Regions from separate parts of the Ancylobacter sp. WKF20 genome, predicted to be linked through region 1. Evidence: predicted binding sites of a transcription regulator. Region 1 holds the regulator's gene; each other region holds the start of a gene.

The links. The regulator PhoB, encoded in region 1, activates phosphate uptake and scavenging genes when phosphate is short. The targets are predictions, from matches to a motif close to TGTCATNNANCTGTCAT.
Region 2: the regulator PhoB is predicted to act here: its motif matches at 4,717-4,733, upstream of AncyloWKF20_RS09315 (alpha-D-ribose 1-methylphosphonate 5-triphosphate diphosphatase).
Region 3: the regulator PhoB is predicted to act here: its motif matches at 2,986-3,002, upstream of AncyloWKF20_RS15815 (DUF2794 domain-containing protein).
Region 4: the regulator PhoB is predicted to act here: its motif matches at 2,900-2,916, upstream of AncyloWKF20_RS02985 (esterase-like activity of phytase family protein).

What each region holds. Positions count from the first base shown of each region.
Region 1 covers NZ_CP121679.1:3,666,267-3,673,267, reverse strand. The annotation lists gene pstC (phosphate ABC transporter permease subunit PstC) at 1-616, shown strand, start outside; gene pstA (phosphate ABC transporter permease PstA) at 627-1,460, shown strand; gene pstB (phosphate ABC transporter ATP-binding protein PstB) at 1,469-2,290, shown strand; gene phoU (phosphate signaling complex protein PhoU) at 2,310-3,023, shown strand; gene phoB (phosphate regulon transcriptional regulator PhoB) at 3,056-3,757, shown strand; gene AncyloWKF20_RS16910 (hypothetical protein) at 4,002-5,405, shown strand; gene AncyloWKF20_RS16905 (methylated-DNA--[protein]-cysteine S-methyltransferase) at 5,421-6,518, opposite strand; gene AncyloWKF20_RS16900 (SDR family oxidoreductase) at 6,602-7,001, opposite strand, start outside.
Region 2 covers NZ_CP121679.1:2,000,543-2,007,543, forward strand. The annotation lists gene AncyloWKF20_RS09290 (carbohydrate porin) at 1-30, shown strand, start outside; gene AncyloWKF20_RS09295 (class I SAM-dependent methyltransferase) at 53-748, opposite strand; gene mnmA (tRNA 2-thiouridine(34) synthase MnmA) at 808-2,007, opposite strand; gene AncyloWKF20_RS09305 (DUF1153 domain-containing protein) at 2,294-2,569, shown strand; gene phnN (phosphonate metabolism protein/1,5-bisphosphokinase (PRPP-forming) PhnN) at 2,935-3,519, opposite strand; gene AncyloWKF20_RS09315 (alpha-D-ribose 1-methylphosphonate 5-triphosphate diphosphatase) at 3,516-4,655, opposite strand; gene phnL (phosphonate C-P lyase system protein PhnL) at 5,123-5,830, opposite strand; gene phnK (phosphonate C-P lyase system protein PhnK) at 5,972-6,757, opposite strand.
Region 3 covers NZ_CP121679.1:3,436,651-3,443,651, forward strand. The annotation lists gene AncyloWKF20_RS15805 (glutathione S-transferase N-terminal domain-containing protein) at 735-1,439, shown strand; gene hemH (ferrochelatase) at 1,562-2,650, shown strand; gene AncyloWKF20_RS15815 (DUF2794 domain-containing protein) at 3,045-3,383, shown strand; gene aguB (N-carbamoylputrescine amidase) at 3,421-4,311, shown strand; gene aguA (agmatine deiminase) at 4,315-5,406, shown strand; gene AncyloWKF20_RS15830 (aldehyde reductase) at 5,422-6,462, opposite strand; gene AncyloWKF20_RS15835 (GntR family transcriptional regulator) at 6,615-7,001, opposite strand, start outside.
Region 4 covers NZ_CP121679.1:659,454-666,454, reverse strand. The annotation lists gene AncyloWKF20_RS02995 (TIGR03862 family flavoprotein) at 1-828, opposite strand, end outside; gene recJ (single-stranded-DNA-specific exonuclease RecJ) at 994-2,814, opposite strand; gene AncyloWKF20_RS02985 (esterase-like activity of phytase family protein) at 2,992-4,344, shown strand; gene AncyloWKF20_RS02980 (EamA family transporter) at 4,384-5,253, opposite strand; gene AncyloWKF20_RS02975 (esterase) at 5,480-6,187, shown strand; gene AncyloWKF20_RS02970 (hypothetical protein) at 6,259-6,600, opposite strand; gene glpX (class II fructose-bisphosphatase) at 6,816-7,001, opposite strand, start outside.

The DNA of each region.
Region 1 (7,001 bases):
GATCGGCGTCGCCGTCCAGCTTCTGGCCGCGATCCCCTCCATCATCTATGGCATGTGGGGCTTCTTCATCGTCGTGCCGCTGATGGCCGCCTATGTGCAGCCGCCGCTGATCGAACTGCTCAGCCCCATCCCGTTCATCGGCGCGCTGTTCCAGGGCCCGCCGCTCGGCGCCGGCATGCTGACCGCCGGCCTGATCCTCGCGCTGATGATCCTGCCCTTCATCACCGCCATGTTCGTCGAGGTGCTGGAATCGGTGCCGCCGATGATCAAGGAATCGGCCTATGGCGTCGGTGCCACCACCTATGAGGTCTACCGCAACGTCTCGGTGCCCTATGGCCGTGCCGCCATGGTCGGCGCGGTGATGCTGGGCCTCGGCCGCGCGCTGGGCGAGACGATGGCCGTGACCTTCGTCATCGGCAACGCCACGCGCATGAGCGCCTCGCTCTTCGCCCCTGGCGCCACCATCGCCTCGACCATCGCCAACGAGTTCCCGGAAGCCTCGCAGGGCTCGCTGAAGCTGCAGGCGCTGCTGGAGCTCGGTTTCATCCTGTTCGTCATCTCCTTCATCGTGCTGGCGCTCTCGCGCCTGCTGGTCCGCTCGAAACTCAAGGGCTGAGGGAACGCCGATGTCATCGCTCGCCCGCCGTCGCGCCACCGACTACACGGTCAAGGCCATCTCCACCGGCTTTGCCGCCCTGTCGCTGGTGCTGCTCGCCTGGATCCTGTGGACCCTGCTCTCGCGCGGCCTGCCCGCGCTCGGCCCGCACGTCTTCACCAAGATCACCGCGCCGCCCGGCGCGGGCGGTGGCCTGCTCAACGCCATCGTCGGCTCGCTGATCCAGATCGGCGTCGCCCTCGTCATCGGCACGCCGATCGGGCTGATGTGCGGCACCTTCCTCGCCGAGAACGGCCGGGGCACGCAGATCGCCAACGCCGTGCGCTTCGTCAATGACGTGCTGCTCTCGGCGCCCTCGATCCTCATCGGCCTGTTCGTCTACCAGCTCCTCGTCGTCCCGGTCGGTGGCTTCTCCGGCTGGGCCGGCTCGATCGCCCTGGCGATCCTGGTCATCCCGGTCGTGGTGCGCACCACCGAGGACATGCTGAACCTGGTGCCGATCGGCCTGCGCGAGGCGGCCTTCGCGCTCGGCGCGCCGCAGTGGAAGGTCGTGACCTTCATCACCTGGCGCGCGGCCCGCGCCGGCATCGTCACCGGCATCCTGCTGGCCGTCGCCCGCGCCGCCGGCGAGACCGCGCCGCTGCTGTTCACCTCGCTCGGCAATAATGGCTGGTCGATCAGCCTCAACGCGCCGATGGCCTCGCTGCCGATCGCCATCTATCAGTACGCCGCCAGCCCCTTCGAGGACTGGGTCGCCCTGGCCTGGGCCGGCGCGCTCATCATCACCGTCGGGGTGCTGACCCTGAACATTCTTTCCCGCCTCGTCCTGGCGAAGATGAAGTGAGACGGACCATGAATTTCGCTGCTGAAACGTCGATCGACATCGCCTCCGCCGTGAACCGCGCCACCGCGCCGTCCGCCGAGCCCAAGCTCAAGGTCGAGGGGCTGAATTTCTTCTATGGCGACAACCACGCCCTGAAGAACATCAATTTCGAGATCCCCGAGAAGCGCGTCACCGCGATGATCGGCCCCTCGGGCTGCGGCAAGTCCACGCTGCTGCGCATCTTCAACCGCATGTACCAGCTCTATCCGGGCCAGCGCGCGGAAGGGAAGATCCTGTTCGACGGCGTCGACCTGCTCTCCAAGGAGCTGGACTCCACCGTGGTGCGCTCGCGCATCGGCATGGTGTTCCAGAAGCCGACGCCCTTCCCGATGTCGATCTATGACAACATCGCCTTCGGCGTGAAGCTGCATGAGCGGCTCTCCAAGGCGCAGATGGACGAGCGCGTGGAGTGGTGCCTGCGCAAGGCGGCGATCTGGGAGGAGACCAAGGACCGTCTCCACACCTCCGCGCTCGGCATGTCCGGCGGCCAGCAGCAGCGCCTGTGCATCGCCCGCACCATCGCCGTGCGCCCGGAAGTGATCCTGCTCGACGAGCCCACCTCGGCGCTCGACCCGATCTCGACCTCGAAGATCGAGGACCTGATCGACGAGCTGAAGCAGGAATTCACCATCGTCATCGTGACGCACAACATGCAGCAGGCGGCGCGCTGCGCCGACATCACCTCCTTCTTCTATCTCGGCGAGCTGATCGAGGTCGCCGCGTCGAACGAGATCTTCACCAATCCGCGCGAGGCCCGCACCCGCGACTACATCACCGGCCGCTTCGGCTGAGCCGGCAGAGGAGCCTCCCATGACCGAACATATCGTTTCGTCCTTCGACGCCGACCTCAAGGAACTCAGCCGCCGCGTGGTGGAGATGGGTGGTCAGGCCGAGCGCCTCGTCGCGGATTCGGTCGAGGCGCTGGTCAAGCGCGACACCGAGCTCGCCCAGAAGGTGATCGTGCTCGACGGCCCGGTCGACCTGCTCCAGCGCGAGATCGAGGAAAAGGCCATCCTCACCATCGCCCGCCGCCAGCCGCTGGCCGGCGACCTGCGCGAGATCGTGGCCGCCATGCGCATCGCCAACGACCTCGAGCGCATCGGCGACCTCGCCAAGAACACCGCCAAGCGCGTGCTGGCGCTGACCGGCGAGTTCCACCCGCAGAAGCTGGTGCGCGGCGTCGAGCACATGTCCGGCATGGTGCTGGAGCAACTCAAGATGGTGCTGGACTCCTATGCCAGCCGCGACAATGACCGCGCGCTGGAAGTCTGGCGCCGCGATGGCGACATCGACGTCCTCTACACCTCGCTGTTCCGCGAACTCCTGACCTATATGATGGAGGATCCGCGCAACATCTCGCTGTGCACGCATCTGCTGTTCTGCGCCAAGAACATCGAGCGCATCGGCGACCACGCCACCAACATCGCCGAGACCGTGAACTATCTCGCCACCGGTCAGCAGCTCACCGACGAGCGGCCGAAGCAGGATACCAGCAGCCTCACCTCGCTGCCCTTCCCGGCCTGAGGCCGGCGTGACCGACGACCGGGGATGACGCCATGCCCACCAATATTCTGATCGTGGAGGATGAGGAGCCCCTCACCCTCCTGCTGCGCTACAACCTCGAATCCGAAGGCTATGCCGTCGACAGCGTGGGGCGCGGCGACGAGGCGGAGACCCGGCTGCGCGAGAGCGTGCCGGACCTCCTGATCCTCGACTGGATGCTGCCGGGCCTCTCCGGCATCGAGCTGTGCCGGCGCCTGCGGGCCCGGCCGGAGACCGAGCGCATGCCCGTTCTCATGCTCACCGCCCGCGGCGAGGAGACCGAGCGGGTGCGCGGCCTCGCCACCGGCGCCGACGACTATGTGGTGAAGCCCTTCTCGGTGCCCGAGCTGGTCGCCCGCGTGCGGGCCCTGCTGCGCCGGGCCAAGCCCGAGCATGTCTCGACGCTCTTGCGCGCCGGCGACATCGAGCTCGACCGCGAGACCAAGCGCGTCCACCGCGCCGGGCGCGAGCTGCATCTCGGCCCGACCGAATTCCGGCTGCTCGAATTCCTCATGCAGTCGCCCGGCCGGGTCTATTCGCGCGAGCAACTGCTCGATGGCGTGTGGGGCCAGGACGTCTATATCGACGAGCGCACGGTCGACGTGCATGTCGGCCGCCTGCGCAAGGCGCTCAATCGCCCGCGCCAGCCGGACCCCATCCGCACCGTGCGCGGCTCGGGCTACTCGTTCAACGAGATGTTCGCCCGCGCCCATTGAGCGGGGGCGAAGCGATGTTCGCCCCCGTGCCCTAGGCGCGGAACCTGAATGACAAGCCGCCGATCCGCGAGGACCGGCGGCTTTTTCATGAAGGCGCGGAGCCCGCGTGCCAGCCCCTACCGCGCCCCTGCCGCGTTGCCTCCCGCGGCGGGATATGAAACATCATCCGCCTACCGCGACGGTGCGCGTCTCATTCGCTCCCTGCCGGCGCGGTCCTCCCGATGGAGAGCGGATGGTCACGTCAATGTCAGCGCCCGAGAGCGCGCCTCTGCCGGAGGCAGACGCCGGCGAGGCCCGACGGGCCGATCTATGGGCCGCCTTCCTGCTGGCGGGCCTCGCGACCGCCTTTATCGCCTTCACAGTCTGGCCGGGGCTGATGTCGTTCGACAGCCTCTATGCCTACCGCCAGTCCATTGAGGGGGTCGACACGGCGCTATGGCCGCCCGTGCATGACTATCTGTTCTTCATCTTCCGGCACCTGCCCGGCAATCCCGGCGGGCTGCTGCTCTTCCAGTCCTTCGCCCTGTTCCTCTCGGCCAACCTCATCATCCGCCATCTCGCGCCATCGGCCACCGTGTCGGTCCCGCTCATGGCGATGTTCTTCGGCCTGTTCGTCGCGTTTCCCACGCTGCTCGGCGCCCTGATCGTGCTGTGGAAGGACGTGACCGTCGGCACCTTCGCCGTCATGGCGGTCGCCCTTTGGCTCTCAGGCACGCGCCGCTTCTCCTGGGCGAGATTCCTCGCGCTGTTCGCCTGCGTCACCATCTCCATCGCACTGCGCTACAACGCCCTGCCGCTGGTGCTGCCCTTCATGCTGCTGGTCGTCTGGCGGCCCGCCGGTCCCGCATCGACCGGCCGGCAGCAGGCGGCGGCCGGTCTCGGCATCGTGGTGACGCTGGCTCTTGCCTATGCGAGCACGCTCTGGCGCCTGCCGGACCTCCAGCGGCTGCCGTCGGTCGCGCCGATGATGACGAACATCAAGCTGTGGGACATCGCCGGCACCTCGGTCTGCGCCGGGCAGTCCCTGCTGACCGATGTCGTCACCCCCGGCGACCCGTTCACGGTGGAGGAGCTGCGGGCGCTGTACAATCCCCGCCATATCAACCTGACCTTCGACACGCCGCTATGGAATGAGCGCCTCGGCACCCGCTATGTGTGGCGCAGCGTGCCGGCCATCGAGCAGCGCTGGCGGGAGATTCTGGTCGCGCATCCCGGCTGCTATCTCGCCACCCGCCTTGCGGTGTTCGAGCAGCAGATGGGCCTCAACACCCCCGTCACCTATTACCCGACCCATGGCGGCATCGACGACAATCCCTACGGCTTCACCCTGGCCTTTCCCGAGCGCGCGGCCCGCCTCATCCAGATGATCGTCGAGGGCGCCAACGCGCCGTGGCGGCGTGGCTATGTGCTGGCGGGGCTTGCCCTGTTCTTCCTGCTGCCGGCGCTGTGGATCGACCGGCGGGGCGCAATACTGCCGCTCGCGCTCTATGCCGGCACGCTCGGTTTTCTGGGACTGCTCTTCGTCGCCGCCCCGGCGGGGGATGCGCGCTACATCTTCCCGCCCGGCGTGTTCGCGGCACTGGTCATCGTCACCTCGCTGGCCTGCATTGCCCGCGCGCGCCACGCGCGCCGCGTCCTAGCGCTGTAGGGAAAGACGCGCGCCTCACCCCGTCCGCTGCGGCCGCACGCGGTACTGCGCCTCGATCTCCAGCAGGCGCTGCTTGCGCCAGAGGCCGCCGCCATAGCCGGTGAGCGCGCCATCCGCGCCGATGACGCGGTGGCAGGGGATGATGAGGGCCAGCTGGTTGGCGCCGTTCGCCCGCGCCACCGCGCGAATGGCCGCGGGCGTGCCGATGCGGCGGGCGATCTCGGCATAGCTCACGCTCTCCCCCGCCGGGATGCGCCGCAGCTCCGCCCAGACGGCGCGGGTGAAGGCGCTGCCGTCGAGCGCGACGGGCGTCGCGAAATCCGCCGAGCGCCCGGCGAAGTAGGCGCCGAGCTCGGCGCGGATTTGCTCGGTCGGCGCCGTGCTGCCAATGCCGAGCGCGCCCTTCACGCCCTGGCGCAGCCGGGCGATCTCGGCCGGCAGGCCGCGCCGCTCGACGAATTCGAGCAGGTGCAGATGGGTGGGGCTGGAAATGGCGATCATGTCGCCGAGCGGCGTGCCGATCCAGTCGGCCAGCAGCCGCCCTTCGCCGGCGATGTCGCCGGGGGCGCAGCCGATCAGCCGGGCGAAGGCGGCGCGGAAGGCGCTCGCCGACTGAAACCCCGCCTCCTGCTGCGCGGCGATCACCGAGCCGCCAAGCGCCATCGTCTCGAAGCCCTCGCGCAGCCGCCGGTGGCGGGCCATGTCGAGAAAGGTCATGCCGAAATGCCGCTTGAAGGCGCGCCGCACGGTGGAGAGGTCATAACCCATGCGGGTGATGTCCTCCTCGCCGAAGCGGTAGGCCGGGCGGGCATCGAGCGCGGCGAGCAGGGCGGCGATCATCGGATCGGCTTCCGCCGCCGGCTGGAGCGGGTGGCACCTCTTGCAGGGGCGGAACCCCGCCTCGATGCATTCTCCGATGGTCGGCCGGAAGGTGCAGTTCTCGGCGAGCGGCTTGCGCGCCGGGCAGGTCAGCCGGCAGAAAATGCCGGTAGTGGCGACGCAGACATAGACGCGCCCCTCATAGGTCGCCTCGCGCGCCAGCAGCGCCCGGTAGAGTGTCGCCGGGTCCGGCAGGGTCAGGTCGAACAAATCATGTAGCGTGTCGGTCGCCATGATCGGACGCTAGCACCGCGCGGGCGCCCTCGCCGCCGGAAAACGGGCGGTTATTTCCCCGCCCGTCCTTCCCTCGCGGCCTCTCAGGTCCGGGTGATCGACAGGCCGCCATCGACCAGATGCGCGGTGCCCGAGACAAAGGACGACTCGTCCGAGGCGAGATAGAGCACCGAGCGGGCCAGTTCCTCGGGGCGCGCGACGCGCTTCAGCGCATGCAGGCCGGTGACGAAGGCTTGCGCCTCGGGCGTGTCATTGGCCTCGCGGTACATCTCCGTCTCCACCGCGCCAGGCAGCACGGCATTGACCCTCACCCCTTGCGGGCCGAATTCGGAAGCCAGCGCCTGGGTGAGGCCGATCAGCCCGGATTTCGAGGCGGCATAGGCGGCAAGGCCCGGAAACGCCGTGGTGTAGCCGACAAAGGTCGAGGTGAAGATCACCGAGCCGCCGCCGGTCGTTAGCATCTGGGCAATCTGGTGCTTGGCA
Region 2 (7,001 bases), 1.7 Mb from region 1:
ATCGGGCTGCGCACGAGGGTGGTGTTTTGAGGCGAACAGGCCGAGGCTCGCCTCACCCCGCCAGCGCGACCAGCTCCGGCTCATCGGCGCCTGCCGCCGCGATCTCGGCGGCGCTGCGCTTCTTGAAGCGCACCATCGTGTACATGCCGAGCGCGACGTCACGGGGGATGGGCAGGTCGACGGTGCCGTTGGCCAGCGCCCAGTTGCGCAGGCGGGCGAACTGGAATTCCGGGCGCCAGCCGAGCTTACGGGCCTTGCGGGCGAACCAGCGCTCGAACACGGCGCGCGGGCCGTCCTCGGCGCCGAGATGGTTGACGAGGATGATCTCGCCGCCGGGCTTCAGCACGCGGGCCATCTCGTCCAGCGTCTCCTCCGGGTGCGGCACCACGGTGATGACGAACTGCGCGATCACCACGTCGAAGCTGGCATCGGCGAAGCCCATATGGGCGCCGTCCATCAGGCACAGGCCCTCGACATGGGAGAGGTTTTCCTTCTCCACCTTCTCGCGGGCCTTCTGCAGCATGGGCTCGGAAATATCGACGCCGACGATGCGGTTGGAGCGCTTATAGGCGGGCAGCGCGAAGCCGGTGCCGACGCCGAAATCGAGGATGCGCCCGCCGATCCGTTCCGCCGCCTTCATCGCCACCTTGCGGCCGGGCTCGAACACCGCGCCGAACACCACGTCATAAACCGGCGCCCAGCGGGCATAGGCTTCCTCAACGGTGGCGCGATCGAGATCGGTCGGCATCATGCGTGTCCCCTGCCCTGTCACCCGGCCGCAGCGCGGCCTGCCCTGTAAACTGCGATTCACGCGGTACGCGACACCATCTCAATGTCGCGTGTCACCGGCGTGAAGGTCTCGCGCGCCCGGCGGATGACCCCGCCGCCGAGCAGACGCGCCGAGGGCGCGCCATCCTCGTAGAAGACGCAGGCCTGGCCGGGCGCAACGCCCTCCTCGGCCATGGCCAGATGCACGTCGATGCCGCCATCGGCCGCGCGGGCGAGATGGCCCGGCACCGGGGCGCGCGCCGAGCGCACCTTCACATAGACCTCGCGCTCGGCCCCCGCCGCGTCTTCCAACGTTTCATCGCCGATCCAGTTCACCTCATCGACGCGGATGACGGTGACGCCCAGCGCCTCGCGCGGGCCGACCAGCACGCGCCGGGCGCGCGCATCGATGCCGACCACATAAAGCGGCTCAGCGGCGGCGATGCCGAGGCCTTTGCGCTGGCCGATCGTGTAGCGCATCACGCCGGCATGGCGGCCCAGCACCCGCCCGTCGAGATGCACGATGTCGCCCGGCTCGGCGGCCTCGGGGCGCAGCTTCTCGACGATGGCCGTGTAATGGCCGTTCGGCACGAAGCAGATGTCCTGGCTGTCCGGCTTGTCCGCCACCTTGAGGCCGAAGCTCTCGGCCAGCGCGCGCACTTCCGGCTTGCTGGTCTCGCCGAGCGGGAAGCGCAGCATGTCGATCTGCGCCTGGGTGGTGGCGTAGAGGAAATAGCTCTGGTCGCGGCTCTCATCGAGCGGGCGGAACAGCGCGCGCCGGCCATTGGACAGCGGGCGGCTGGTCACATAATGGCCGGTGGCGAGAATGTCGGCGCCGAGGTCGCGCGCGGTCTCCAGGAGGTCGCGGAACTTCACCGTGCGGTTGCAGTCGACACAGGGGATCGGCGTCTCGCCGGCGGCGTAGGCATCGGCGAAGCGCTCGATCACCGCATGGCGGAAGCGGCTCTCATAGTCGAGCACGTAATGGGGAATGCCCAGCCGCTCGGCCACGGTGCGCGCGTCATAGATGTCCTGGCCGGCGCAGCAGGCGCCCGGCCGGTGGTGCATCGCCTCGCCATGGTCGTAGAGCTGCAGCGTCACGCCCAGCACATCATAGCCCGCCTGCGCGTACAGCGCGGCGACCACGGAGGAATCCACGCCGCCGGACATGGCCACGACCACACGGGTCTCGGCGGGGGAGCGGCCGGGAAAGCTTGAAGCGTCGTCGAGGCGGATCATGCGGCGGGCGCGGACCGTGTGCGAGGACAGGGGCGGAAACGGGAAGGCATTGACCCCCGTTATATAGGGCACCGTGGCGCTTCTATGAACCCTTGTCGTGCGACAAGGCCCGGTCGGCCTCGGGATACCTCTTCCGCTGGGGCGGCAAAGGTAAACAAAGTCCTGCGCAACTATTAACAAGCTCCTACGTGTCGCGACTTCACCAGAGCGTGATTCGCTTAGGGAAATATTTAAGCCTCGGCAGGTAACCTGCTCTCATTGATCGCGTGTATTGAGTGAGCGTAACATGACCGAGCCCTACCGCCCGAGGGTGAAATATGTAATCGGGCCGGACGGAAGTCCGTTAACCATTGCCGATCTGCCCCCGCCCAACACCCGGCGGTGGGTTATCCGCCGCAAGGCGGAGGTCGTTGCCGCCGTGCGCGGCGGTCTTCTCAGTCTTGAGGAGGCCTGCAAGCGCTACACTCTGACGACCGAGGAGTTCCTGTCCTGGCAGGCCTCGATCGACCGCCACGGCCTCGCCGGCCTGCGCACCACTCGTATCCAGCAATACCGCCAGTAATCGGCGCCGTTTTACTTTCATGCAGCTCAGGGCCGGCCGGGAACACTTTCCCGCCGGCCCTTTTTCTTGCGCGGCATGGGGTGGCTGCCATCCAAGGGTCATCCCGGCCAAGCGAAGCGCAGAGCCGGGATCGCGTCCCGCGCCTCACTTGCGCGCGATCCCGGATCGACCTTCGGCCGTCCGGGATGACGACAAAATGTTGACCGTCATGGCCGGGCTTGACCCGGCCATCCACGTCTTCCCCTCCGGCCGTACCCGGTCCAAGTCGTGGATCCCCGGGCCAAGCCCGGGGATGACGGCGTTCTGGGAGGGGATGACGGTCGGGATGTAGGAATGTCCGAGCGGGGGCGAGCGAACCGCCCCCCTCACAGCCCCTGCAGAAACGCCGCCAGCCGTTCGCCGGCGGCGTCCACCGCGTCGACATTGAGGATGCGCAGTTCCGGCGGGGCGTCGAGCGCCGGTTCGCGGGCGAGGCGGGCGAGCACTTCGCTCTCGCTCTCGCGGCCCCGCGCGGCGATGCGGGCGGCGAGCACCTCGGGCGGGGCGGTCACATGCACCACCTTGAGACGGGCGAAGCGCGCCCGCGCCTCCGCCACCGCGGCGCGCGAGCCATTGGCGACGACGGTACGGCCGGCGGCGATGGCCGCGCCCACCTCCTCGCCCAGCGCATAGGCGAGGCCATTGGCGCACCAGTGCAGCGGGAAACGGCCCTGCGCCACGCCCTCGTCATAGGCGGCGGTGTCGATGGCGATATGGTCCTCGGTGGCGTCCACCGGGCGGGTGATGCGGCGGCGGGCGAAGACGAGGTCGTCCCGCCCCGCGAGCCGGGCGCGAGCATAAGCGAGTAGCGTGTCCTTGCCGGCGCCGGAGGGGCCGACCACCAGCACCAGCACGCCCGGCCCGAGCCGGGCCGGCGCCGTCCGCTCCTGAACCTCGTCCGCCCCGCTCATGCGATCCGCGCCCCCGCGCGCCAGACTTCCCGCACCGCCGGCGCCGGGCCGGAATCGGCCACGCGCACCATGTCGGCCCGCAGCCCTTCGGCCAGCCGGCCGCGATCCGTCAAGCCCGCCGCGTCCGCCGGGTTGGCGCTGACCATGCGCACGGCCTGCGGCAGGGTGATGCCCGGAACGCGGCTCGGCAGCTCGAAGGCCGCCAGCAGCAGGCTGCCGGGCACATAATCGGAGGAGAGGATGTCGAGCACGCCGCGCTGCGCCAGCGTCTGCGCCGCGACATTGCCGGTGTGCGAACCGCCGCGCACGATATTCGGCGCGCCCATCAGCACGCGGATGCCGGCCTTGTGCGAGCCATCCGCCGCCGCGTCGGTGGTGGGGAACTCGGCGATGGCGACGCCATCGGCGATGGCTTCCGCCACATGCGCGTCGCTCGCATCGTCATGGCTCGCCAGCACGATGCCCTGCGCGCGCGCCAACTCCACCAGCCGCGCCCGGTTGGGGCGGGCAAGGCGCGCATGGGCGTCGAGCCGGTCGGCGACGACGATGTCCATCTCGGTATCGGTCATGCCGCTCTTCTTCTTGTAGTAGCTGCGGAACTGCTCGACGGTGAGGAACTGGCGCTGGCCCGGCGTGTGGTCCATCAGCGAGATCAGCCGCACATCGGCGCTGTCCATCAGCGCGTGGGCATCCTCCACCACGCCATCGGCCGCCACTTCGCAGCGCAGATGGATGTGGTGCTCGGCGCGCAGCAATCCCGCCTCCTGCGCCTGCCGCATCGTGGCGGCGAGCAGCGGCGCGTCGCCATCCATGCCGACCGCCTTCTTGTCCGGCCAGACGCGCAGCGAATCGAACACGGTGGTGATGCCGGAGGTGGCGATCTGCGCGTCATAGGCGGTCACCGCCGCGAAGGCGTTCCAGGTGACGCGCGGGCGCGGGTAGAGATGGCCCTCCACCGCGTCGGTATGCAGCTCGACAAAGCCCGGCAGCAGATAGTCGCCGCCCATGTCCAGCGCCGTGCGGGGGACGCTGCCCTCGCCGATCTCCGCGATCACCCCGTCGCGCACCACGATGTGCCCGGCGCGCACCGCGTCGGCCAGCACCAGCCGCGCATTGGCATAGACCGTCTCGTTCATCATTCCCTCACGCCTGCCAGTCACGGACGCACGCTTCACACCACGGCTCGCGCCGCACTCATTTCGTCACACCGTCATGGCCGGCACGCGGCCAGTCACCCTCACGCCGTCATGGCCGGGCTTGGCCCGGCCATCCACGTCTTCCTGCCCGCCGCGCCCCCAAGTCGTGGATCCCCGGGTCAAGCCCGGGGATGACGGCAGGGAGGCGGAGGGCGGCAGCGTGGAGAGAGGGAGGTCGGCGGCGCCAAAAGAGCAACCGCCCACCCCTCACGCCTGCCATTCGCCGCCTGCAAGCCACGGCTCGCGCCGCACTCATTCCGTCACACCGTCATGGCCGGGCTTGGCCCGGCCATCCACGTTTTCCTGCTCGCCGCGCTCCCAAGTCGTGGATCCCCGGGCCAAGCCCGGGGATGACGGTCGGGAGGCGGTGGGCGGCGGCGTGGAGAGAGGCAGCAACCGCCCGCCCCTTACGCCGCCTGCCGGCCGAATTCGGTCACGTCGATCACCCGGTCGCACACCGCCTCCCGCACCTCGGCATCGTGGAAGATGCCGAGAATGGCGACGCCGGCGCGCTTTTTCTCCTCGATCAGCTCCACCACCACCTGCCGGTTGGCGGCGTCGAGCGAGGCGGTGGGCTCGTCCATCAGCAAGAGCGGGCGATGGGCGATCAGACCGCGGGCGATGTTCACCCGCTGCTGCTCGCCACCGGAGAAGGTCGCCGGCGGCAGGCTCCACAGCCGCTCCGGCAAGTTCAGCCGGGCGAGCAGCGCACCGGCCCGCGCCGTCGCCTCCTCGCGGGCGACGCCATCGCCGATCAGCGGCTCGGCCACCACATCGCGCGCCCCGACGCGGGGGATCACCCGCAGGAACTGGCTGACATAGCCCATGGTCTGCCCGCGCAGCCGGATCAGCCAGCGCGGCTCGGCGGTGGCGACATCCACCGTCTCGTCGCCATCGCGCACCTGTATGGTGCCGGCATCGACGCGGTAATTGCCGTAGACCATCTTCAAGAGCGAGCTTTTGCCCGCCCCCGAGGGCCCGCCCAACGCCACGCATTCCCCGGCGAACAGTTCGAATCCGGCCCCGGCCACCACCGGCAGCCGCGCCCCCTCGCGCAGGTGCAGGATGAAGGTCTTGGTGAGGCCGGCGACGGTGAGGATGGGATCATGCGCCATATCGAGTCTCGCTTGTCATCCCGGCCGTAGCGAAGCGGAGAGCCGGGATCGCGGGCCGACCGCGCGCTCCCGTCAGCAGACGATCCCGGCTCGGCGCGTGCCGCGCCGTCCGGGATGACGGCGAAGAAGAGGTGACCATCCTCACGCCGCCAGAACCGAGGACACGAGCAATTGCGTGTAAGGCTCGCGCGGGTCGTCGAGCACCTGGTCGGTGATCCCGGTCTCGATCACCCGCCCCTGCCGCATCACCACCATGCGGTGGGAGAGCAGCCGGGCCACGGCGAGGTCGTGGGTGACGATGATGACCGCCAGCCCCAGCTCCGCCACCAGCTGGCGGATGAGGTCGAGCAGGCGCGCCTGCACCGAGACATCCAGCCCCCCGGTCGGCTCGTCCATGAAAACGAGGCGCGGGCGCGTCACCAGATTGCGGGCGATCTGCAAGCGCTGGCGCATGCCGCCGGAAAAGGCGCGCGGGTCGTCGTCGATCCGGTCGCCGGCGATTTCCACCTTGGCGAGCCAGTCCAGCGCCTCCTGGCGGATGTCGCCATAGTGGCGCCAGCCGACCGCCATCAGCCGCTCGCCGACATTGCCGCCGGCCGAGACCGCCATGCGCAGCCCCTCCGCCGGGTTCTGCCGCACGAAGCCCCAATCGGTGCGCATCAAGAGCCGCCGCTCGGCCGCGCCGAGGCTGGCGAGGTCCGCCAGCCGCCCGTCGCGCATCCGGTAGGAGACGTGCCCGGCGCTGGGCGCGAGTTCGGTGGACAAGAGGCCGAGCAGGGTCGACTTGCCGGACCCACTCTCGCCTACCACCGCCAGCACCTCGCCGGGATGGACGGTGAGCGAAACGTCGCGACAGCCGATACGCGCGCCGTAATTCTTCGACAGGCCCTCGGCGATGAGGAGGGGGTGGTCGTACTGCGTGGTCATATCGTCCCCTCCCTCGTCATCCCGGCCGAAGGCGAAGCCTTCGAGCCGGGATCGTCGGCAGAAACAGGTGCATCATCGTCCCGCGATCCCGGCTCTGCGCCGCGGTGCGGCTCCGGCCGGGATGACGGCATGGGCACGCCAGAAGGCCCCTCACCCGGCCCTTCGGGCCGACCTTTCCCCGACGGGGAGAGGTGAAGACTGGCGCCTTCCACTCCCTCTCCCCGTTGGGGAGAGGGTTGGGGTG
Region 3 (7,001 bases), 230 kb from region 1:
CGGGATCGGTGTCCGGCATAAGACGCGGCGCCCGATCCCGGCTCGGCCTTCGGCCGTCCGGGATGACGGCCTCCGCTCACGCGCCGTCATGGCCGGGCTTGGCCCGACCATCCACGACTTCCCTCCGACGCGCCCGGCCAAGACGTGGATCCCCGGGCCTAGCCCGGGGATGACGGCGTAAGGGCTGGAAGCCCCATCCCGAACGGCGCCCAACATTTCAGCCGTCATCCCGGCCGAGCGGAGCGAGAGCCGGGATCGGTGTCCGGCATAAGACGCGGCGTCATGGCCGGGCTTGGCCCGGCCATCCACGACTTCCCTTCGACGCACCCGGCCAAGTCGTGGATCCCCGGGCCTAGCCTGGGGATGACGGCGTGAGGGCTGGAAGCCCCATCCCGAACGGCGCCCAACATTTCAGCCGTCATCCCGGCCGAGCGCAGCGAGAGCCGGGATCGGTGTCCGGCATAAGACGCGGCGCCCGATCCCGGCTCGGCCTTCGGCCGTCCGGGATGACGGCCTCCGCTCACGCGCCGTCATGGCCGGGCTTGGCCCGGCCATCCACGACTTCCCTCCGACGCACCCGGCGAAGACGTGGATCCCCGGGTCAAGCCCGGGGATGACGGTGTGAGGGGAGTTGAGGGCGCGCGCCTTTGGGCGGGGATGGCGCCGCCCGCTCTGGCGTCCGGCGCGGGGGTGCCTAGATAAGGCCCGACCCTTCCTCGCACCGGAGCTTCCGCGTGACCGATCTTTCCGCCTTCCCCATCGCCGCCCGCTGGCCTGCGCAGCACCCGGATCGGCTCCAGCTCTATTCCTTCCCCACGCCGAACGGCGTGAAGATCTCCATCCTGCTGGAGGAAACCGGCCTGCCCTATGAGGCGCACACCATCAATATCGGCAAGGACGAGACCTGGACGCCGGAATTCCTCGCGCTGAACCCCAATGGCAAGATCCCGGCGATCCTCGATCCGAACGGACCGGGCGGAAAGCCGCTCGCTTTGTTCGAGAGCGGGGCGATCCTCATCTATCTCGCCGAGAAGACCGGCCAGTTCCTGCCGACCGACCCGGCCGCGCGCTACGAGACCATCCAGTGGGTGATGTGGCAGATGGCCGGGCTCGGGCCGATGTTCGGCCAGCTCGGCTTCTTCCACAAATTCGCCGGCGCGGCCTATGAGGACAAGCGCCCGCGCGAACGCTACGCCAAGGAGAGCGCCCGCCTCATCCGCGTGCTGGAGGACCGGCTCGCGGGCCGCGACTGGATCATGGGCGCGGACTACACCATCGCCGACATGGCGTGCCTCGGCTGGGTGCGCAACCTCATCGGCTTCTACGGCGCGGCCGATCTCGTCGCCTATCAGGAACTGACGAACGTGCCGGCCTGGCTGGAGCGCGGCCTTGCCCGCCCCGCCGTGCAGCGCGGTCTGGAAATCCCCCCGCGGCCCTGAGCCGTAGAAGGCGCGGGGATGGCGGATGCTCGCCGGGCCGTGATGGCCAGACGGGCGTTTTCGCCTATAAGCTCGGGACACGCGGCCGGCGCGCGCCGGCCGCCGCGAGGAAGGGTCAGCCGATGAACAAGATCGTCCCGGTGCCGGGTGGCACCGTCACCCCTGCGGCGGGCGCAGGCACGCACCTTCCCGCCGGCCATCCGCCGGTGAAGGTCGGCAAGATCGGCGTGCTCATCGTCAATCTCGGCACGCCGGATGGCACCGACTACTGGTCGATGCGCCGCTACCTCAAGGAGTTCCTCTCCGACCGGCGGGTGATCGAGGTCAACCGCGTGCTGTGGTGGTTCATCCTCAACGTCATCATCCTGTCGATCCGCCCGCAGGCCAAGGGCAAGGACTACGCGACGATCTGGAACAATGAGCGCAATGAGGGCCCGCTGCGCACCATCACCCGTTCGCAGGCCGAGCAGCTCGCGGCCCGCATCGGCCCGCTGGACGGGCGCCTCGTGGTCGATTGGGCGATGCGCTACGGCAATCCCTCCATCGCCTCGCGCATCGAGGCGCTGCAGCAGCAGGGCTGCGACAAGCTGCTGCTCGTGCCGCTCTACCCGCAATATGCCGCCGCCACTTCCGCCACCGTCTGTGATGCGGCCTTCGATGCGCTGAAAGCCATGCGCTGGCAGCCGGTACTGCGCGTCGCCGCGCCCTGGCCGGACGAGCCCGCCTATATCGAGGCGCTCGCCAATTCCATCACCACGGAACTCGCCGGGCTGGACTGGGAGCCGGAGCTGGTCATCGCCTCGTTCCACGGCATTCCGAAGGAATATTTCGACAAGGGTGACCCCTATCACTGCTACTGCTACAAGACCGCCCGCCTCGTGCGCGAGAAGCTCGGCTGGCCCGAGGGCAAGCTGAAGGTCACCTTCCAGTCGCGCTTCGGCAAGGCGGAATGGCTGCAGCCCTATACCGACAAGACCATTGAGGCGCTGGCGCAATCCGGCGTGAAGAAGATCGCCGTCATCACTCCCGGCTTCGTCGCCGACTGCCTGGAGACTCTGGAAGAGATCGCCGGCGAGAATGCCGAGATCTTCCACCATGCCGGCGGCGAGAAGTTCCACTTCATCCCCTGCCTGAATGATTCGGACGGCGGCATGAACACGCTGGAAGCCGTGGTGAAGCGCGAACTGCGCGGCTGGGCGGAGATCGGCTGAGGCGGGGGCTAAGGAACCCTGACGGCGCCCAACATTTCAGCCGTCATCCCGGCCGAAGCGCAGCGCAGAGCCGGGATCGTCACACGGTGACAGGGCGGCCCGCGATCCCGGCTCGGCCTTCGGCCGTCCGGGATGACGACCTCTCTCCCCACGCACCGTCATGGCCGGGCTTGACCCGGCCATCCACGACTTGCCGCACGCGCACCCGGTCGACGTCGTGGATCCCCGGATCAAGTCCGGGGATGACGTCGTGAGAGCTGGAAGCGTCATCCCTCGCCCCCCACGCCCGCAAAATCCCTGCGGCCGGCTTGAACCGCGCCGCTGGCGGGGTGATCATGACAGGTGGATGAATGACGCGCGGGTGCCGCTTCGCGCGCGAACCGGGAGGACGCCCGTGGCGGACACCGATCCCATAAGCCTGCCGGTCGGGCGTGATGTGCGCGTGACCTTCGACCGGCGCGAGCTCGACCGCATTCTCGACCTCTATGGCCGCATGGTCGCCATTGGCGAATGGCGCGACTACGCCATCGACTTCGGCCGCGACCGGGCGGTGTTCTCCATTTTCCGCCGGGCCGCCGAGGTGCCGATCTACCGCATCGAGAAAGACCCGCGCCTTGCCCGCAAGCAGGGCGCCTACACAGTGGTGTCGCAGACCGGCCTCATCCTCAAGCGCGGGCACGAGCTTGCGCGCGTGCTGCAGGTGTTGGAAAAACCCCTGCGCGTGGTCAACTGACCTACGCCCGCCCCGCGTCGCTCCCCCGGAGAAAAGAATGCGCAGCCTGACCGTCGCCGCCACCCAGATGCGTTGCAGCTGGGAGATCGAGGCCAATATCGCCCGCGCCGAGGCGTTGGTGCGTGAGGCCGCCGGACGCGGGGCGACGCTGATCTTGCTCCAGGAGCTGTTCGAGACCCCCTATTTCTGCCAGGACCAGCTGCACGAATTCCTCGCCCTCGCCCAGCCGCTGGAGGGCAACCGGCTCATCGGCCATTTCCAGAAGCTGGCCAAGGAGCTCGGCGTCGTGCTGCCGGTGAGCTTCTTCGAGCGCGCCGGCCAGGCGCTGTTCAACTCCATCGCCATCGTCGATGCCGATGGCGCGGTGCTCGGCGTCTACCGCAAGAGCCACATCCCGGACGGGCCGGGCTACACCGAGAAGTTCTATTTCTCGCCGGGCGATACCGGCTTCAAGGTGTGGGACACGGCGGCCGGGCGCATCGGCGTCGGCATCTGCTGGGACCAGTGGTTCCCGGAGTGCGCCCGCTCCATGGCGCTGCTCGGCGCCGAGGTGCTGCTCTATCCCACCGCCATCGGCTCCGAGCCGCAGGACCCGAACCTTGATTCGGCCGCGCACTGGCAGCGGGTGATGCAGGGCCATGCCGGGGCGAACCTCATGCCGCTCATCGCCTCCAACCGCGTCGGCACCGAGCCCGGCCGGAACGGCACCGAGATCACCTTCTACGGCTCCTCCTTCATCGCCGATCCGACCGGGGCCAAGGTGGCGGAGGCCGGGCGGACAGAAGAGGGCGTCATCACCGCCACCTTCGATCTCGACGCCATCGCCCAGCAGCGCCGCAGTTGGGGCGTGTTCCGCGACCGCCGGCCGGAGCTCTATGCACCGGTGCTGACGCTGGACGGGCGCACCACCGCGCGCGGGGCGGCCTGAGCCATGGCCGAGATCCTCACCAGCCTGCCCGCCGCCGACGGCTTCCGCATGCCCGCCGAATGGGAACCCCATGCCGGCACCTGGATGATCTGGCCCGAGCGGCCGGACAATTGGCGCCAGGGTGCCGCGCCGGCGCAGGACGCCTTCGTCGCGGTCGCCAGCGCCATTGCCCGCTTCGAGCCGGTGACCATGCTGACCTCCGCCGGGCAATGGGCCCGCGCCCGCGCCGCGCTCCCGGCCAATGTGCGGGTGGTCGAGGCCTCCTCGGACGATTCCTGGTGCCGCGATTCCGGCGCCACTTTCGTCACCGACGCCGCCGGGCGCGTGCGCGCGGTGAACTGGCGGTTCAATGCCTGGGGCGGCCTCTATGCGCCCTGCGACCAGGACGAGCTCATCGCCGCCAAGATGGCGGAGATCGAGGGCACGCCGCGCTATGACGCGCCGCTGGTGCTGGAAGGCGGCTCGATCCATGTCGATGGCGAAGGCACGGTGCTCACCACCGAGGAATGCCTGCTCAACCCGAACCGCAACCCCTCGCTGACCCGTGAGGAGATCGAGCGCCATCTGCGCGACTATCTCGGCGCCTCCAAGGTCATCTGGCTCGGCGCCGGCCTCGTCGATGACGAGACCTCCGGCCATATCGACAACCTCGCCTGCTTCGTGCGGCCGGGCGTGGTCGCGCTGACCTGGTGCGACGACCCGGCGGACCCGCAGCACGCCATCTCGGTCGATGCCTATGAGCGCCTCTCCGGACGGACGGATGCGTGCGGGCGCGGCATCGAGATCGTCAAGCTGCCGCTGCCCGGCCCGCTCTACCGCGCGCCGGACGAGGCGATCGAGGACGCCGCGGCCGACAATGCCTATCAGCGCTACGCGCAGGAACGGCTCGGCGCCTCCTACGCCAATTTCTATCTCGGCAATGGCTTCGTGCTGATGCCGCTGCTCGACCCGCGCACGGATGAGAAAGCCCGCGCCATCCTCGCCGGCCTGTTCCCGGAGCGCGAGGTGATCGGCCTGCCGACGCGCGAGATCGTGCTCGGCGGCGGCAATATCCACTGCATCACCCAGCAGCAGCCGGCCGGCAAAGCGGGCTAGTCGCGGGCGGACGTGCTAGCGGGGCGTCACCAGCCCTAGCTCGATCAGGCTCTGCGCCGTGGCGAGGATGGCTTCCTCCGCCGGGCGCGGGGTCCAGCCGAGCACGCGATGCGCCTTCGCGTAGCTGCCCTCGCGCTTGCGGCCGAGTTGCGGCACCGCCGCGCGCGCCATGGGCACCGCCAGCGCGGCGAGGCGCACCAGCACGTCCGGCAATTCCACACGCGGCACGCGCCCGGCGGAGGCGCCGAGTTCACGCCGCAGCAGCCGGGCAATGGCGGCGATGGAGAGGCTGCCACCTGCCGTGGCGAGAAAGCGCTCTCCCGCCGCCGCAGGGTCCAGCATCGCCTTGAAATGCAGGTCGGCGACATCGCGCACATCGACCACGCCGAAATGAATGCGCGGCATGGCGGGAATGCGCCCTTCCAGCAGCGCCTTGATCAGCGCCAGCGAGGTGGAGAGGTCCGGCCCCAGCGCCGGGCCGAACACGCCGACGGGATTGACCACAGCCAGCTCCATCGTCCCGCCGTCACGTTCCATGAACTCCCAGGCGGCACGCTCGGCCAGCGTCTTCGAGGCCATATAGGGCTGCACGTCCGGCGCGTCCGGCACGGTCCAGTCGCTCTCGTCATAGAGCGCCTTGTCGGGGCCGCGCCCTTCATGGCCATAGCCGATGGCGGCAAAAGAGGAGGTGACGACCACCCGCTTCACCCCCGCCTCGCGCGCCGCGCGCAGCACCCGCCGCGTGCCCTCGCGGGCCGGGCGGATCAGCTCGTCCGGGTCATCGGGCACGCCGGCGGGAAAGGGCGAGGCGACATGCAGCACATGGTCGATGCCCTCCATGGCGGGGGCCCAGCCGGCATCCTCGGTGAGGTCCGCGACGGCAAAGGTCAGCGCATCGCCGGGACCGCCGCCGCCCTGGCGGATCATGGCCAGCACCTCGGCGGCGCGGCGCCGATCGCGCAGGCTCGCGCGCACCTGATGCCCCTCGGCCAGCAGCCGCAGGATGACATGACCGGCGATGAAGCCGGAGCCGCCGGTAACCAGAACGCTCGCCATGCCGCCTCGGCCCTCCCGTGATTCGCCCGGCGCGGCGCCTGTCGGCACCGCGTCGCGCTAGGCTACGGGCCAAATGGGGCGGCGAGGGAGCGCTGGACACCTCACAAGAGCGCGACGGGCCGGAAAAGCCGACGGCGGGGAAGGCGACCGGCTCAGAGCGTGCCGAGAATGGCGTTGGCGAGGCGGGCCACCGTCGCCACATGGGCGCGGCTCGCCGCATAGGCGGCCTCGCCGTCGCGGCGAAGAAGCGCCGCGTGCAGCGCCCGCATCTCGGCGATGGCGTCGGCATGGCGGCCTTCCGCCGCGATGGTCATGGAGCGCAGATGGTTGATGCGCGCATTGAGCGAGCGCACCACATCCCACGCCACTTCCTTGCCGGCGGCGACGAATAGCTTCTCGTAGAATTCGGTCGTGCGGCGCAGCACCTCGCGCGGGCTGCCGGTCTGGAAGGCGGTGTCGATCTCGTCGATCACCGCGCCGAGCGCGGCGATGTCGGCCTCGCTCGCGGTGAGGGCGCAGGCCCGCGCCGCCTCGCTCTC
Region 4 (7,001 bases), 1.6 Mb from region 1:
GTCGAGCGTCAATGTCGCCTGCCCCTGCCGCTCGACCATGGCGCGCAGCGGGGCGGACAGCGCGTAGACGGCGCCGCCCTCCAGTCCCACCGGGTCGATCATCGCCTCGCCGCGCACCGTCGCGCCCTCAAAGGTGAGCGCGATCCGCTTCAGCGGCTGGCCGGCGAAGCGGGTGCGGAAGGTCTCCGACCAGCCGATATGCGCGCCACTGTTCGCCGGCCGCAGCGGCGCCACGGTGACGCCGATGGCGCGCAGACGCTCGACCCAGCCGCCATCGCTGCCGAGGCGGGGCCAGCTTGCCCCGCCCAGGGCCAGCAGCGTGGCGTCCGGTCGGATGATGGCTTCGCCCTCCACTGTCGCGAGGCGCAGGCCGCCGGACTCGTCCCAGCCCTTCCAGAGTTGGCGGGGGGTGAGACGCACGCCGAGGGCGTCCAGCCGGCGCAGCCAGGCCCGAAGCAAAGGCGAGGCCTTGAAGCTCGCGGGGAACAGGCGGCCACTGGAGCCGATGAAAGTCGGCTCACCCAGCCCCTCGACCCACACTTGGAGCCGGGCCGGCGGGAAGGCATCCAGCAGCGGCGCGAGCCAATCGGCCGCCCCACCATAGCGGGCGAGGAAGGTGGCGCGCGGTTCGGAATGGGTGAGGTTCAGCCCGCCCCGCCCGGCGATGAGGAATTTGCGCGCGGGCGATGGCATGCGCTCATGGATGGTCACCACGCAGCCGGCCTGTGCCAGCATTTCGGCGGCGATCAGCCCGGCCGGACCCGCGCCGACGATGGCCACCTGCGGCGGGGCGGAATTCCGTGAGTCGGATGAGAGGGTTGCGCTCACCTGCTCACATTCCGATTCCGGGTGAAGTCGGCGGCAAATGACGTGTGCGCCCAAGGCGCTGCTTGCCGCCCATGCCGCCCTGATTCAGGCTCGCGCTGAGGGCCTGAAGCACTGATTCAACGGGCTCGCAGGTTGATTCAGATGGCCGGCTCAAGCCCATGATAATCAACCGATTTCGGGAATGGCGACATCGTTGACACGCAGATTGACCTGCGTGCGCCCCTGCCAGCTGTCGAGTTCCAGCATGCCGGCGACATGGATGTTCTGGCCGCGCGCGGCGAGAAGGCTCTGGCCGAGCGGTGTGTTCACCGCGCGAAAGGCGACGCCCGACAGGATCGTGCCATCCGAACTGCGCAGCCGCACGCGCACCTGATCGGCGCTGCCGGCCTCGGCATAGACAAGGCGGTGGGCGGGAAAGGCGAAGATCGGCTGCGGGTTGCCCGCGCCATAGGGGCCGGCACGCTCGATCAGCTCGATCAATTCCGGCGTCGCGCCGGCGGCGGAGAGCGCGCCGTCGATCACCGTCTCATCGACCGCCCGCGCTTCTTCCACCGCGCCGGAGAGCGCCTCGTCGAGATAGGCGCGCAGCTCGCCCAGCCGCTCGCGGGCGATGGTGAGACCGGCCGCCATGGCGTGGCCGCCGCCCTTCACCAACAGCCCCCGATCCACCGCGCCACGCACGGCGCGGCCAACATCAACGCCGGGAATGGAGCGGGCCGAGCCGGAGCCCATGGCGCCGGTGAAGGCGATGGCGAAGGCCGGGCGACCGAACTTCTCCTTCAGCCGGGCGGCCACCAGCCCGACGACGCCGGGATGCCAGCCCTCGCCGGAGGACAGGATCACGCTGCCCTCCCCGGCAAGGCCGAGCGAGGCTTCCGCCTCGGCCTCGGCCTGCGCGACGATGGCGCGCTCCACCTGCTGGCGCTCGGTGTTAAGCCGGTCGAGCTCGGCGGCGATCACCGCCGCCTCGATGGGATCGCGGGTGAGCAGCAGGCGCGTGCCAAGCGCGGCGTCGCCAATGCGCCCGCCGGCATTGATGCGGGGCCCTAGCAGGAAGCCAAGATGCCATGCCTTGGGCGGGCCGGAGAGGCGGGCGGCATCCATCAGCGCTGTCAGCCCCGGCCGCAGCCGCTGGCGCAGCACGATCAGTCCCTTGGTGACGAAGGCGCGGTTGAGGCCGGTGAGCGGCACCACATCCGCCACCGTGCCGAGCGCGACGATATCGAGAAAGGACAGCAGGTCCGGCGCCGGTCGGGCATCGGTCCAGAAGCCACGCCGGCGCAGCTCGCGCACCAGTCCCACCGCCGTGACGAAGACGAGGCCGACGGCGCAGAGATGGCCAAGGCCGGAGAGGTCATCGGCGCGGTTGGGGTTCACCAAAGCGGTGACCTCCGGCAGGCTCTCGCCGGCCTGGTGATGGTCGATCACCACGACGTCCAGCCCCAGCTCGCGGGCGCGGGCGAAAGGCTCGAAGCTCATCGTGCCGCAATCGACGGTGACCAGCAGGCGCGCCCCATTGGCCGCCAACGCCTCGATGGCCGGGATGTTCGGCCCGTAGCCCTCGAAGATGCGGTCGGGAATGTGGAAGGCGGGATCGAGCCCGCCAGCTCGCAGCACCTCGACCAGCAGCGCGGTGGAGGTGGCACCGTCCACGTCATAATCACCGAACACCGCGACCGCCTCGCCCTTCTCCACCGCATCGGCGAGGCGGGCGACGGCGGGGGCCATGTCGGTCAGCGTGTCCGGGTCCGGCAGCAGGCGACGCACCGTCGGGTCGAGATAGGCCTCGACCTCCTCGATGGCGACGCCGCGCCCAGCCAGCACGCGGGCGAGGATCTCCGGCACGCCCTGGCGCTGGACGATGGCCATCGTCGTCTGCGCGCCGCGCGCGTCGAGGCGCTCGCGCCAGAAGCGGCCAAGCGCGGAATGCTTCACACCGAGAAAGGCACGCGGCGGCGGCGCCGCGGTCGGGAGGGTCAGACTCATGCGCCGAGGATAAGCCCTAACTTCGCGGGCGCGTCGAGAGGCGGCGCGCCTGTCGGGTGCTCACGGCGGGAAATGGTCATGAACATGTCGTGCGCCTGTTGCCGCAACGACATGCGCGAGCCTCAGGAAAGGCGCCTCGGCTCACCCGATCCCCACGACAGGAGACCAACCATGTTGCTGCGTTCCTCGCTGCTCGCCGGCGCCGCCGTTGCGCTGCTGATGCTCGGCACGCCCGCCCGCGCCGACCAGACCTTTCCGGCGACGCTCGTCGGCCACGCCGTGCTGCCGGCGCAGACCTTCATCGAGATGCCGGCCGACGCGCCGGAGGATCTCAAGACCTCCGGCAAATACACCACCGGCGTGCGCGTGGAGGCTCTCGGCTCGGTGATGGGCAAATCGGCGGGCCGGCCGACCGGCGTTTCCGTGCCCTTCAAGGGCCAGCCGGTGCAGGGTCATTCGGGCATCAAGGTGATGCCGGACGGCTCGTTCTGGATCATCACCGATAATGGCTTCGGCTCGAAGGCCAATAGCCCGGATTCGGCGCTCTTCCTGCGCCATTACAAGGTCGACTGGTCGACCGGCACCTTCCAGCCGGTGGCGACCGTCTTCCTCACCGATCCCGACAAGAAGGTGCCGTTCCGCATCGTCCATGAGGGTACGGAGAAGCGCTATCTCACCGGCGCCGATTTCGATCTCGAGAGCTTCCAGATCATCGGCGACGATTTGTGGATCGGCGAAGAGTTCGGCCCCTTCCTCATCAAGGCGGACCTGACCGGCAAGGTGAAGCAGGTGTTCGAGACGGTCGCCGGCGAGACGCCGGTGCGCTCGCCCGACAGCCCGTCGGTCACCTCCCCCGCCGCGCCGAACGCGCCGGCGACCTTCAACGCCCGCCGCTCCAAGGGCTATGAGGGCATGGCCGCCTCCAAGGACGGCAAGTTCCTCTACGCGCTGCTCGAAGGCCCGCTCTGGGACGCCGAGAAGAAGGACTGGCAGAAGACCGCGGACGGCAAGGAATTCCTGCCGATCCTCGAATTCGATGTGGCCAACGGCAAGTGGACCGGCCGCATGTGGCAGTACGTTCTCGAGCAGAACGGCAATGCCATCGGCGACTTCAACATGATCGACGGCACCACCGGCCTGATCATCGAGCGCGACAATGGCGAGGGCACCAAGGACAAGGCCTGCGCCGAGGGCACCAAGGGCCCGGACTGCTTCCACGACCTCGCCAAGTTCAAGCGCATCTACAAGATCGAGCTGACCGACGCCAATGCCGGCCAGCCGGTGCGCAAGATCGGCCATATCGACCTGATGAACATCGCCGATCCCGACAAGAAGGCGAAGAAGCCGCTGAATGACGGCGTGCTGACCTTCCCCTTCTTCACCATCGAGGACGTGGATGTGGTCGACGCCACGCATATCGTGGTCGGCAATGACAACAACCTGCCCTTCTCCTCCTCGCGCGATCCTGCGAAGGCGGACGACAACGAGCTTATCCTGCTCGAGGTCGGCGATTTCCTGAAGGCCAAGTGAAGCACGAGAACAGGAGCCGGGGCGGCAACGCCCCGGTTCTCACGCCGTGTCGGGCAGCGTGGTGGGCGCGGAAGGCTTGCGCAGGATCAGCGCCACGCCGATCACCATCACCAGCGCGCCGATGAGCTTCACCAGCGAGGGCGCGTCGCCGATCAGCACGATGCCGAACAGCACGGTGAGCAACGGGTTCAGCATGGAATAGGGCACCACCGCATTCACCGAATGGCGCTGCAGCAGCCAGTACCAGATGCCGTAGCCGATGATCGACGAGGCGATGGCGCTATAGACGACCGCCATCCAGCCATGGATCCCCGCCGTCGCCACCATGCCCCAGCGCTCCGCCTCGAACAGCCATGAGGCGAGGAAGAGCTGCGGCACGGAAAACAGCGAGGACCAGCCCATCATGGTCATGGGCGAGACGCTGGACATGTGGTTGACGATGAGGTTGGTCACCGCCCAGCCGGTGGCGCTGGCGACCAGCAGGGCGAGGCCGAGCGGGCTCGGCCAGGTCGGCCCGGCGGCGATGATGAGAATGCCGGCGAGCGAGATCACCAGACCGGCGGAGCGCAGCCGCCCCAGCGGCTCCTTCAGCATCAGGCACGCCAGCACCGTGGCGATCGGTCCGCCGAGCTGGATGATGACCGCGCTTGTGCCGGCCTCCGCATGCTCCAGCGCCGCGAAGAGCAGGCCAAAATGCACCGTGCCGAAGGTGAAGGACACCAGCAGGATGCCCGGCAGCTGCGCGCGGGTGATGCGGGTGAACGGGACCAGCAGCGCCGAGACCACGACGAATCGCAGCGCCGTCGTCAGCAAGGGCGGGATCTCCTGAACGCCGAGCTTGATGACGATCATGTTCAGCGCCCAGACGCAGACGACGGCGAGGGCGAACAGCTTGTCACGAAAGGGCATGGGGACGCAGTGGCGAGGGACGGACCGGCAACCCCGAGCGGAAGCTGCCACCGGCGCGGACTCGCGAGCGGGCGGCCAGTTTCCCGCTGATAGCGCTCCCGCGCCTCAAAGCAAAGCCGGCATCGTCGATGCCTGCCCTGCACCGGCCTCATGGCGGAGGTGCTGGCCTCCGGTCTCGGGCGACCACGCGGCGCCCTGCCCTCTTGCGGCGTTGAGCCGGCTGGGTATGGTGCGCGCCATGCTCGACCTGTCGCTCCTCGGCCGCCTGTCCTTCCAGCACACCGCGCCCTCCAAGCCGCCGCTGCCGCCCGGCCGGCATGATCTCGGCCTGTTCGACACGCGCGATTATGTGCTGATCGTGCCTGAGGGAATCGATCCCGGCCGGCCGACGCCCTTCATGTGCCTGTTCCATGGTGGCGGCGGCAGCGCCGAGAAGATCCTGCCGATCATGCGCCGCCATGCGGAGGAGCGCGGTTTCCTGCTGCTCGTGCCGCAGTCGCTGTTTCCGACCTGGGACATCGTCATTGCCGGCAACGGACCCGACCGCGAGCGACTGGATGTCGGGCTCGCCGAGGTGGCCTCGCGCTTCTCGCTGGACCCCACGCATTTCGCCTTTGCCGGGCATTCGGACGGGGGCAGCTATTCGCTGTCAAACGGGCTCAGCAACGGGCAGATCGTCACCCACATCCTCGCCTTCTCAGCCGGCTTCATGACGGTGCTGGCGCAGGAAGGCTCGCCCAAGGTGTTCATCGCCCATGGGCAACAGGACACGCAGACGCCGATTGCCACGGCCGGCCGCTCGCACGCCGCCAAGCTGCGCCATGCCGGCTATGAACTGACCTATGTCGAACATGGCGGGCCGCACGCCTCGCAACCGCCCATGGTGCAGCTCGGCGTCGATTATTTCCTCAAGGATGTGCCGCCGCGCGGCTGAGGCGACAGCAGCGCTAACAAAAAGGCCGGCACGAGGCCGGCCTTTCCGACGATCATCGATCGAAAAATCGCTCAGGCGACCTTCTTCGCCGACTTGGCGAGCTCGGCAACCTCGGCCTCATACTTGGCAACCAGCGCGGCGAAATCGCCGGGGCCGGCCTTCAGCGCCGCCTTCACATCCGACGCCCAGGTGGTGTGGCGCAGGGTGAAGGTGTTGGTGGCGGAGGAGCCATACTTCTTCGAGAAGGCGACGTTCAGCTTGAACGGAATCGGCTCGGAAGCGAGGTAGTTGGTGGTCGCGTGCTCCGTCACGAAAGCCGTGTAGGCCTCGGCGACCTCCTGGTACTTCTCGGCGGCGATCAGCGCGTCGATCTTGGACAGCAGGGGCGGAAGCAGCGAATGAGGAGCGGTCATGGGTCGTTCCCTTGGCAATTGGCTTGGCGTTGGGTGGGAGGCGCCCCTGACGGGCCGCGCCACCGCACCGCTCTGGTATACAGCACACCGCGCCGCGACCAAAGCGGCAGATGAACCCGTCATCTCCCTCCCAGCGACGCGGAGCTGCGAAACAAAAAGGGCGCCTGACGGCGCCCTTTTATCCTTAAGCCAACCGCCGCAGCGGGCGGCGCCTCTCAGAGATGGAACTTGGAGAGGTCGCGGTGCTCGGCCTCGATCCAGCGCACCGTGCCGGAAGCCGAGCGCATCACGACGGTGTGGGTCTTCACCACGCCGCGCTCATACTTCACGCCCTTGAGCAGATTGCCGGTGGTGACGCCCGTTGCCGCGATCAGGCAGTCGCCGCGCACCATGTCGGTGAT